One region of the Streptosporangium sp. NPDC049078 genome, then DNA from elsewhere that is predicted to be linked to it. Evidence: predicted binding sites of a transcription regulator. Region 1 holds the regulator's gene; the other holds the start of a gene.
The links. The regulator LexA, encoded in region 1, represses DNA repair genes until DNA is damaged. The targets are predictions, from matches to a motif close to TCGAACANNTGTTCGA.
Positions count from the first base shown of each region.

Region 2: ruvC (crossover junction endodeoxyribonuclease RuvC) is a predicted target of LexA. The motif match lies at 1,342-1,357, and genes of this name have one in related genera.

Region 1 is NZ_JBEZEL010000014.1:219,848-224,847, reverse strand. It holds gene leuS (leucine--tRNA ligase) at 1-1,531, shown strand, start outside; gene lexA (transcriptional repressor LexA) at 2,005-2,715, opposite strand; gene AB0B90_RS24940 (LysM peptidoglycan-binding domain-containing protein) at 3,606-3,878, shown strand; gene nrdR (transcriptional regulator NrdR) at 4,364-4,825, shown strand; gene AB0B90_RS24930 (vitamin B12-dependent ribonucleotide reductase) at 4,910-5,000, shown strand, end outside.
Region 2 is NZ_JBEZEL010000027.1:56,326-61,325, forward strand. It holds gene AB0B90_RS35770 (cation:proton antiporter) at 1-1,232, shown strand, start outside; gene ruvC (crossover junction endodeoxyribonuclease RuvC) at 1,390-1,977, shown strand; gene ruvA (Holliday junction branch migration protein RuvA) at 1,974-2,594, shown strand; gene ruvB (Holliday junction branch migration DNA helicase RuvB) at 2,641-3,699, shown strand; gene yajC (preprotein translocase subunit YajC) at 3,926-4,291, shown strand; gene secD (protein translocase subunit SecD) at 4,376-5,000, shown strand, end outside.

The DNA of each region.
Region 1 (5,000 bases):
GGGCCGGTACGCGATCAACCCGGTCAACGGTGAGCGCATGCCGGTCTGGGCGGCCGACTACGTGCTGTCCGACTACGGCCACGGCGCCATCATGGCCGTGCCCGCCCACGACCAGCGCGACCTGGACTTCGCCCGTACCTTCGACCTGCCGGTACGGGTGGTCGTGCACACCGGTCTGGCCGATCCCGGCGAGACCGGTGTCGCCACCACCGGTGACGGCGCGATGGTCAACTCCGGCCCGCTGGACGGCCTGGCCAAGGCCGAGGCGATCCGGAAGATCATCGAGGTGCTGAGCGAGCGGGGCACCGGTCACTTCACGGTCAACTTCCGGCTGCGCGACTGGCTGCTGTCCCGCCAGCGCTTCTGGGGCTGCCCGATCCCGATCATCCACTGCGCCGACTGCGGCGAGGTCCCCGTCCCCGACGACCAGCTGCCCGTCACCCTGCCCGACATGCGTGGCGAGGCCCTGGCGCCCAAGGGCATCTCCCCGCTCGCCTCGGCCGAAGACTGGGTCAACGTCTCCTGCCCCAAGTGCGGCGGCCCGGCGAAGCGCGACACCGACACGATGGACACCTTCGTCGACTCCTCGTGGTACTTCCTGCGCTACGTCGACCCGGCCTACGACGAGGGGCCGTTCGACGTCGAGCGCGTGCGCAGGTGGGGTCCGATCGACCAGTACATCGGCGGCGTCGAGCACGCCGTGCTGCACCTGCTGTACGCCAGGTTCTTCACCAAGGTCCTGCACGACATGGGAATGGTCGACTTCGTCGAGCCCTTCACCCGTCTGCTGAACCAGGGGCAGGTCATCAACCAGGGCAAGGCGATGTCCAAGTCGCTGGGCAACGGCGTCGACCTGGGCCAGCAGATCGACGCCTACGGTGTCGACGCGGTCAGGCTGACCGTCGTCTTCGCCGGACCGCCCGAGGACGACATCGACTGGTCCGACGTCTCCCCGGCGGCCTCGCAGAAGTTCCTCGCCCGCGCGTTCCGCGTGATGGCGGAGGCCGGCGCGGCCTCCGCGCCCGGCGTCGACGTCACCGCGGGAGACCTGAACCTGCGCAAGGTCGTCCACCACACCATCGACGAGGTCACCAAGCTGGTCGAGTCGCACCGCTTCAACGTCGCGGTGGCCCGCATGATGGAGCTGACGAGCGCGGCACGCAAGGCCATCGACTCCGGCCCCGGAGCCGCCGACCCGGCGGTCAGGGAGGCCGCCGAGACCCTCGCGGTCATGCTGTCCCTGGTCGCGCCGTACGCGGCGGAGGAGGGCTGGGAGCGGCTGGGACACGCCGCCTCGGTCGCCACCGCGGGCTGGCCGGTGGCCGACCCGGCGCTGCTGGTCCAGGAGTCGGTCACCTGCGTCGTCCAGGTCGCGGGCAAGGTGCGCGACCGGCTGGAGGTCTCCCCGGAGATCTCCGAGGCGGACCTGGAGTCGCTGGCCCTGCGGTCGGAGAAGGTTCAGCCCTTCCTGTCCGGCACGCCGCGCAAGGTGATCGTCCGCGCGCCCAAGCTGGTCAACATCGTGCCGTAGTCGTCCCGCGTGCCCTCGGGCCGCGGACGACTGAGTGACCGTCGTGGCCGCGGACGTCTCGCGGGGTCGCTACGGACTCGGGGTGCCCTTGCGAGGGCACCCCGGGTGTCGCGCGTCAACTCGGCCGGCGTGTCCCCGTGACCACTTCGGGGGAGAACCCGTGCCGCTTCAAGCGGCGGGCCTCCATCTCGGCCTCGCCGGGTGGGTTTCCGTGCCCGCCGGCGAGAGATCTTCCCGGGGATGTCCCATCACCTGAGAACGCCGGATGGGGCCCGACATCAGATGTCGGGCCCCATCCGGCGTGTCGTTCTATGGCGTGTCGCACAGAAAGCCGGAGGCGCGTGATGCCGAGCTCGCGTAACCACGGTGTGGCTCGGTCCGGACCCGCGTGCCGGGTGACGCTCTCAGACGGCGACGCCTCCACGGGCCGGAGCCCGTGGAGAGCGGTGAGGAGCCTGCGTGGGACGCTCGCGTCAGAGCTTGCGGAGGACCGCGACGACCTTGCCGAGCACGGTGGCCTCGTCGCCGGGGATCGGGTCGTAGTTGGGGTTGTGCGGGACCAGCCAGACGTGGCCGTCTCTGCGCTTGAAGGTCTTGACCGTGGCCTCGCCGTCGATCATCGCGGCGACCACGTCGCCGTTGTCGGCGACCGGCTGCTGGCGCACGACCACCCAGTCACCGTTGGCGATGGCGGCCTCGATCATCGAGTCGCCGGTCACCTGGAGGAGGAAGAGCGTGCCCTCACCGACAAGCTGCCTGGGCAGGGCGAAGACGTCTTCGATGCTCTCCTCGGCGAGGATGGGGCCACCGGCGGCGATCTGACCGACGAGGGGCACATAGGCGGCGGTCGGACGGCTGACCGGAGTCTCGTCCTCGCCGGAGTCGGGGTCAACCCACAGCACGGGCTCGCCGGGAAGGCGGACCTCCAAGGCGCGGGGGCGGTGCGGATCACGCCGCAGGTAGCCCTTGCGCTGCAAAGCCGTCAACTGGTGCGACACGCTGGAGGTGCTGGTGAGCTGCACCGCTTCGCCGATCTCCCGCATGGACGGCGGATAGCCGCGCTGCTGCACGGAATCGCGGATCACCTCAAGGATCTTCCGCTGCCTGGGGGTGAGGCCAAGGGAGTCACGCCTTCGCACCGCCAGGTCGCTGGCGGCCGAACCGTTCTCGTTGTGCTGGCTCATACGAACTCCTCGCCTCCCGGTCTGTATTTAAGACGTCGCACACAGCGACCATACCTCGGCCGAAGATCATACTCAAACAATTGTTCGAATGTCCTCGAAATCGGCGACGCCGTGGTGTACAACATCGTACGGGAGTTCGATCGACATCGTGTTCGATTCACCGATCTTTCTTCGACATGTGTTCGGCCAGGTCGAGGGGATGGGGGGCCACCGTGAAACCGACCGCGACGACACCACGATCCAGGATCGCGCCGAGGTCCCGGGCGGCGCAGCGATCACCGGGAGCGCCGCGCCTGCGGCTCGTGCCGCCCCCGAGACCGGAGCCGGAGCCCGGTCCCGCGCCGGAGCCAGGGCGGAGGTCCGAGGCGAAGCAGGGGTGGGAGGCCGTGTGGGACTCGGTGCCGGTGTCGGGACCTGTGCCGAGGGCGCGCCTCGGCCGTGAGCCGGGGCGAAGGTCCGGGGGGGAGCCCGAGCGGGTCTTCGAGCGTGAGCCCGGGCGAGGATCCGGCCGTGAGGCTGCGCGAAGGTCCGGCCGCGAGATGAGACGGGAATCCGCTCGGGAGTCCGGGCGAAAGCGTGGGCGGGAGCCGGGGCGGGCCTCGCGTGAGTCCGAGCGAAAGCCCGGCGGGGCGTCCGGGCGTGAGCCTGGGCGGAGTCCCGGACGCGAGGCGAGGCGGTCGCTCGGGCGTGGGCGGGGATGGAGCCCCGGCCGTGAGCGGGGACGGTGGTCCGGGCGTGATCCGGAACGGGGGGCCGGACGCGGGGCCGGGCCGAGGAGGGCGCCGCGATCGGCGACGGCATCCTCGGCGGGCACCCGTCGGCCGGGTGTCGGCCGGAAGGGAGCGGTTCGGCGGCCTCTTCGACTCACCCGGCGTGGAAGGATCGTCGTGGTGGCGGTGCTCGCACTGTTCAGCCTGGCGGTGCTCTGGATCGGCGGACGCATCGACATGGTCGCGGCGGACGAGCGGGCGGGCCTTGAGGGGCTGCCGCGGATCACGGTGCACGCGGACGACACGCTGTGGGAGATCGCGGACGCGTTGACGAAGGAGGCGGACACCGGCTCGGCGGTCCGTCGCATCATGGACCTCAACGGGCTGTCCGGCTCGGAGGTCCGGCCGGGGACCCGGCTCTATCTCCCGGAGGGCCTCGTCTCCGTGAGGTGAGGCCGGTCCGGGCTCCGGCGATCGGGCCGGGGCTCGTGGGACCGCTGCGGCGCCCGGCCGGCCTCCGGCGGGGCGGCCGGCGAGACGGGCGGGCCTCGTTCCGGCGGGGTGAGGCGGGTCGGCGGCGCGGGTGGGGCGAGGGGTGTGAGAGGGGATGCGAGGGACTCGTCCGACGGGTCGCCTGGGGCGACTGTGAGACGAGAGGCGTCCGGGGCGAGAGGGGTCTCGCATGGGTGGCGACACGCCGGGATGTGCGGGCTGATCAGCGACTTCGTGCCGCAAGGTCGTTTCAACTTGCGTTCATGGTCGAGCACTTCTACGGTTGGACCACAACATCTAGTGGCTGCATCGCAACACTTCACCACAGCTTGTGTTTCCATTACCGCATCTCGACTCTTCGAGATGTGTGCGCGGGCGTCTGGCCGTGCGTGTCGTGGGTAGGTGAGGTGGGTCGGCCGCTTCGGTAGGTCAAGGAGGCGACACGCGTGCATTGTCCGTTCTGTCGCCATCTGGACACGCGAGTCATCGACAGCCGGGCCACCGAGGACGGCGGGGCGATCCGCCGCAGGCGCACGTGCTCGGAATGCGGGCGCAGGTTCACCACGCAGGAGACCGTTCTGCTCATGGTGAGCAAGCGCAGCGGTGTGACGGAGCCGTTTTTCAGGGACAAGGTGATCGCCGGGGTCCGGCGGGCGTGCCAGGGGCGGTCCGTCAGTGAGGATTCCCTGGCGCAACTGGGCCAGCGGGTCGAGGAGAGCATACGGGCCACCGGATGCGCCGAGATCGCGGCCCACGAGGTCGGGCTGGCCATCCTGGGCCCGCTCCGCGAACTGGACGAGGTGGCGTACCTACGGTTCGCCTCCGTCTATCGCGGTTTCGAGACGCTGGCCGACTTCGAGGCGGAGATCGAGCGGCTCCGGGCGGAGCGCTCCACCAAGCAGGACTGATACAGACCCCGGGCGCCGGGGGTGATGCGGCGCGTTGGTGTGGTCCGATTCGAGGGTTCCACGGAGCCCCAGGAGGGGGAAGTCATGACGGAGACCGCCGGTGCGGTGACACGTGGAGGCAAGAGGCCACGTAAGGGTCTGAAGATGAAGCGCATCTTCACCACGCCAGGCGTGC
Region 2 (5,000 bases), on a different contig from region 1:
TGCTCGCGGCCACACTGCCGCGACTTCTCAACCGCCGCCCCTTCTCGCTGCCCCTCGCCTGCCTGCTGGTCGGCCTGGTCCTCTACGCCCTGCCCCTGGAGCTGCCCGATCCCGATCCGGTGGCTCACCGGACACTGGTCGAGCACGTCACCGAGATCTGCGTGCTGGTCTCGCTCATGGGCGCGGGGCTGGCCATCAACCGGCCCTTCGGGCGGCGCGGCTGGTCCTCGACCTGGCGCCTGCTCGGGTGGACGCTCCCGCTCACCGTCCTCGCCGTGGCCGCCGCCGCGTACGGCCTGCTCGGCTGGCCCCTCGCGGCGGCGTTGCTGCTGGGCGCGGTCCTCGCGCCGACCGACCCGGTGCTCGCCTCCGACGTTCAGGTCGGCGAGCCCGTCGACTCGGAGAAGGCCGACGACGAGGTCCGCTTCGCCCTCACCTCCGAGGCGGGCCTCAACGACGGCCTGGCCTTCCCCCTGGTGTACGCCGCCATCACGCTGGCCGTCAGCGGGGGGACCGGCTGGATCGGCGAGTGGGCGCTGGTGGACCTGCTCTACCGGTGCGTCGCGGGCGTGGTGTGCGGCCTGCTGATCGGCAAAGGGCTGGGGCGGCTGTTCTTCCGTGCCGAGAAGCCCGACCTGCGGCTGGCCGAGCACCGCGACGGCTTCGTGGCGCTGGCCGCGACGTTCCTGGCCTACGGCCTCACCGAGCTGGTGCACGGGTACGGCTTCATCGCGGTGTTCGTGACCGCCTGCACCATCAGGGCGGCCGAGCGCAGCCACGGCTACAACGGGGTGCTGCACGGCTTCATAGAGCAGATCGAGCGGCTGTTCACCGCCTGGCTGCTCCTGCTGCTCGGAGGCTTCGTCGCGGTGGGGGGACTGTCCGCGCTCACCTGGCGGGGAGCCGTGGTCGGCCTGTCGCTGCTGCTCGTCATCCGGCCGCTGGTCGGGTGGCTCTCCCTGCTGAGAGGCGGGGCGGGGCCGCGCGAGCGCGTCGTGGCGGCGTTCTTCGGCGTCCGCGGCATCGGCTCGTTGTTCTACCTCGCCTACGCCCTCGGCCAGGCCGACTTCGGCGTACCCGCCGAGGAGATCTGGGCCGTGGTCGCCTTCACCGCGACGGCCTCCCTGGTGATCCACGGAATCTCGGCCTCGCCGGTGATGAACCGCCTGGACCTGCTGCGCGACCGGGCAGGGAACGACCGTGACGCGGAACCCGCCACCCAGCACCCGTGAGACGGATCCCCTGGAGGCGGCGAGGCGTGAGCAGGTGCCTGCCGCTCCGCCTCTCGACGGGCCGGGGGAGAGCCGTGCGCGGGATGCTCTCACGCGGTAGAGTCTGCCACCGAACAGATGTTCGGCGAGCGGAGGCGTGTCGGTGCGATTGCCCGAGTTGCGGGTGATGGGGGTTGATCCGGGGCTCACCCGATGCGGGCTCGGCGCCGTCGAGGGGCGGCCCGGCGCACCGCTGAGCCTGATCAAAGTGGGGGTCGTCCGCACCCCCGCCGACGACGAGATCGGCGCCCGGTTGGTGGCGATCGAGGCGGGCATCGAGCAGTGGCTCGACGAGGTCCGGCCCGACGCGGTGGCCGTGGAGCGGGTCTTCGCCCAGCACAACCTCAGGACCGTGATGGGCACCGCCCAGGCCTCCGCCGTGGCGATCCTGTGCGCCTCCCGCAGGGGCCTGCCGGTCGCGCTGCACACGCCGTCCGAGGTCAAGGCCGCGATCACCGGCAGCGGCACGGCGGACAAGCAGCAGGTCGGCACGATGGTGACCCGCCTGCTGAGGCTGGACGCGATGCCCAAGCCCGCCGACGCCGCCGACGCGCTCGCCCTCGCGATCTGCCACGTGTGGCGGGGCGGGGCACAGAGCAGGCTGGCCGAGGCCGCCGCGAAGGCCGCGAGCGCCTCCGGCACGACCCCCGCCGCCTACTTCCGGAGTCGTGGCAGGGCCGGACACCCGAGAGGAACCGCGAAGTGATCGCCTCGGTGCGAGGACAGGTGACCGCGATCGCGCCCGACGGTGCGGTCGTCGAGGTCGGCGGGGTGGGAGTTCTCGTGCACTGCACGCCGGGCACCCTGGCGACGCTCAGGACGGGGGAGGAGGCCAGGCTGGCCACCTCGCTGGTGGTCCGCGAGGAGTCGCTCACGCTGTTCGGCTTCGCCACCGAGGACGAGCGCGGCACCTTCGAGATGCTGCAGACGGCGAGCGGGGTCGGCCCCAAGGTCGCCCTCGCGATGCTGGCCGTGCACACTCCCAACGCGCTCCGGGTGGCCGTGGCCTCCGCCGACGTCAAGGCGCTGACCAGGGTCCCCGGGGTGGGGCCGAAGGGTGCCCAGCGGATCATCGTCGACCTCAAGAACAAGCTCGGCACTCCCGAGGAGGCCGTCAGCGCCGCGCTCGACGGCAGAGCCGTCGCGCCCGCCTGGCGGGGTCAGGTCCACTCGGGGCTGGTCGGTCTTGGCTACTCGGTGCGAGACGCCGACGAGGCGGTCGCCGCCGTCGAGCCCCAGGCCGACGCCGAGATGGCCGAGGGCCGCACCCCCCAGGTGGCGCCCCTGCTCAAGGCGGCCCTCCGCGCGCTGAGCGTGCGATGAGGGGTGCGGGTGAGTCCGCCGTAGGGCGGGACGAGGGAGGGGCGGCGTGAGTTCCGATCGTGATCTGGTGTCGCCGGACGCCGAGGGCGACGAGAGATATATCGAGGCGGCACTGCGGCCCAAGCGGCTGGAGGAGTTCATCGGTCAGGCGCGGGTGCGCGAGCAGCTGTCACTGGTGTTGCAGAGCGCGCTGCGACGCAACAGGCCGCCGGATCACGTGCTGATGAGCGGCGGTCCCGGACTGGGCAAGACGACCCTCTCCATGATCATCGCGACCGAGCTCTCCGTGCCCATCCGGATCACCTCCGGGCCCGCGCTGGAGCGGGCCGGTGACCTCGCGGCGATCCTGTCGACGCTCTCGGAGGGCGAGGTCCTGTTCATCGACGAGATCCATCGCATGGCGAGGCCCGCCGAGGAGATGCTCTACCTCGCGATGGAGGACTTCCGCGTCGACATCGTGGTGGGCAAGGGGCCGGGGGCGACCGCGATCCCACTGGAGATCGCCCCGTTCACCCTGGTCGGGGCCACCACCCGGGCCGGGATGCTCCCCGCGCCGCTGCGCGACCGCTTCGGTTTCGTCGCGCACATGGACTTCTACGGGGTCGCCGAGCTGGAGGAGGTGCTGCACCGCTCCTCGCGTCTGCTGGGCGTCGCGCTCCCCGGCGACGCCGCCCGCGAGATCGCCGGCCGTTCCCGGGGCACCCCCCGCATCGCCAACCGGCTGCTGCGCCGGGTCCGCGACTTCGCCGAGGTGCGCGCCGAGGGGGTGGTCACCCGGGATGTCGCCTCCGCCGCGCTCAACCTCTACGAGGTCGACGCCGAAGGGCTCGACCGGCTCGACCGGGCGGTGCTCGGAGCGCTGCTGCGCAAGTTCGGCGGCGGGCCGGTGGGGCTGTCGACGCTGGCGGTGGCCGTGGGGGAGGAGCCCGAGACGGTCGAGGTGGTCGCCGAGCCGTTCCTGGTGCGGCAGGGACTCCTCGCCCGCACCCCCCGCGGCCGGGTCGCGACCGCTGCGGCCTGGACCCACCTGGGTCTGGTCCCCCCGCCCGACGCCTTCGGTGCCTCGTTTCTCATCGATCTTGAGGATGATGCCGGGCAAATCTAGCGTTGGGAGTCGGTAGGGAAGTCGTACGGGATTGATCACAGAACGATGACAACTGTATCGAAATGGGAACTTCCCTGCGAGCCGAATCGTGACTTCGTTGCCCCGCTCTTAACAGCTCGCCTAAACTCCGAGCCTTGGCTGGCTGTGTAGGCTGACGTGCTGAGCGGCGTGGTCGTATGTGGCGTCCGGTTTTCGCCGGTCAATCTTCAAGAAAAGGAGCGGCCCTGTGGGCGGCAACTATTCGAGCCTGATCATGATCGCTCTCATGGTCGTGGTGTTCTACTTCCTGCTTATCCGGCCGCAGCGCAAGCGGCAGCAGGAGCAGCTCAAGATGCAGAACAGTCTCACGCCGGGCACCGGTGTCATGACCACGACGGGCCTCTTCGGGACCGTGGTGGCCATCGACAACGAGGACGTGATCCTGGAGATCGCCCCCGGTGTGGAGACCCGCTGGGTCAAGGCGGCGATCGGCCGTGTCCTGGTTCCCGTCGACGACGCGGAGGAGGAGAATGTCAAGGCTGTCGACCGCGATTTCGCGGAGACGGCGGAACAGCAGGGTGCAGACCACGACACGACGAGCAAGAAGCCGTGAGTAGCCTCACCTCCAACCCCCTATAACCGAAAGAACTGACGACCAGTGGCCCGACCGACCAGCGGCCAGAGCAGACCGGGGCGCATGCTCCTGGTGCTTCTGGCGATCATTCTCGCCATGGGCGGGGCGATGCTCCTCAACAAGGCGTACACGCCGGAGTATGGCCTCGACCTCGCCGGCGGCACGACCGTGACGCTCCAGCCCATCACGCCGAACGGGGGCGCTCCCTCGCAGGAGAGCCTCGACCTCGCCGTGAACATCATCCGTGAGCGGGTGAACGGCAGCGGCATCTCCGACGCCGAGGTCGCCAAATCCGGTGACAACATCGTCATCTCCGTTCCCGGAGCAGGCCAGGAGGAAGTCGTCAAGCTGGTCGGCACCACCGCGGAGCTGAGGTTCCGCCAAGTGCTGGCGATCGGGGCCGGGTCACCTCCGCCCCCGGGGCAGCTCTCCACCGAGGCGCCGACGCCGACACCGTCCCCTGCGAGCACCGAATCCGGGCGCAAGGGGTCCAAGGAGCCCAAGCCCGCCGAGTCGGTGACTCCGAAGCCCGACGCGACCGCCGCGCCCGACACGGACGCCTCTCCGGCCGGTCGTGCCCTGTCGTCGGCACTCACCAACCCGAGCCCCGGCGCCACCGCCGCGCCCTCCGCCGAGCCGAGCGGTGACAAGCCCGCCAAGCCGGACGCGAGTGCCGCGCCCGAGACCA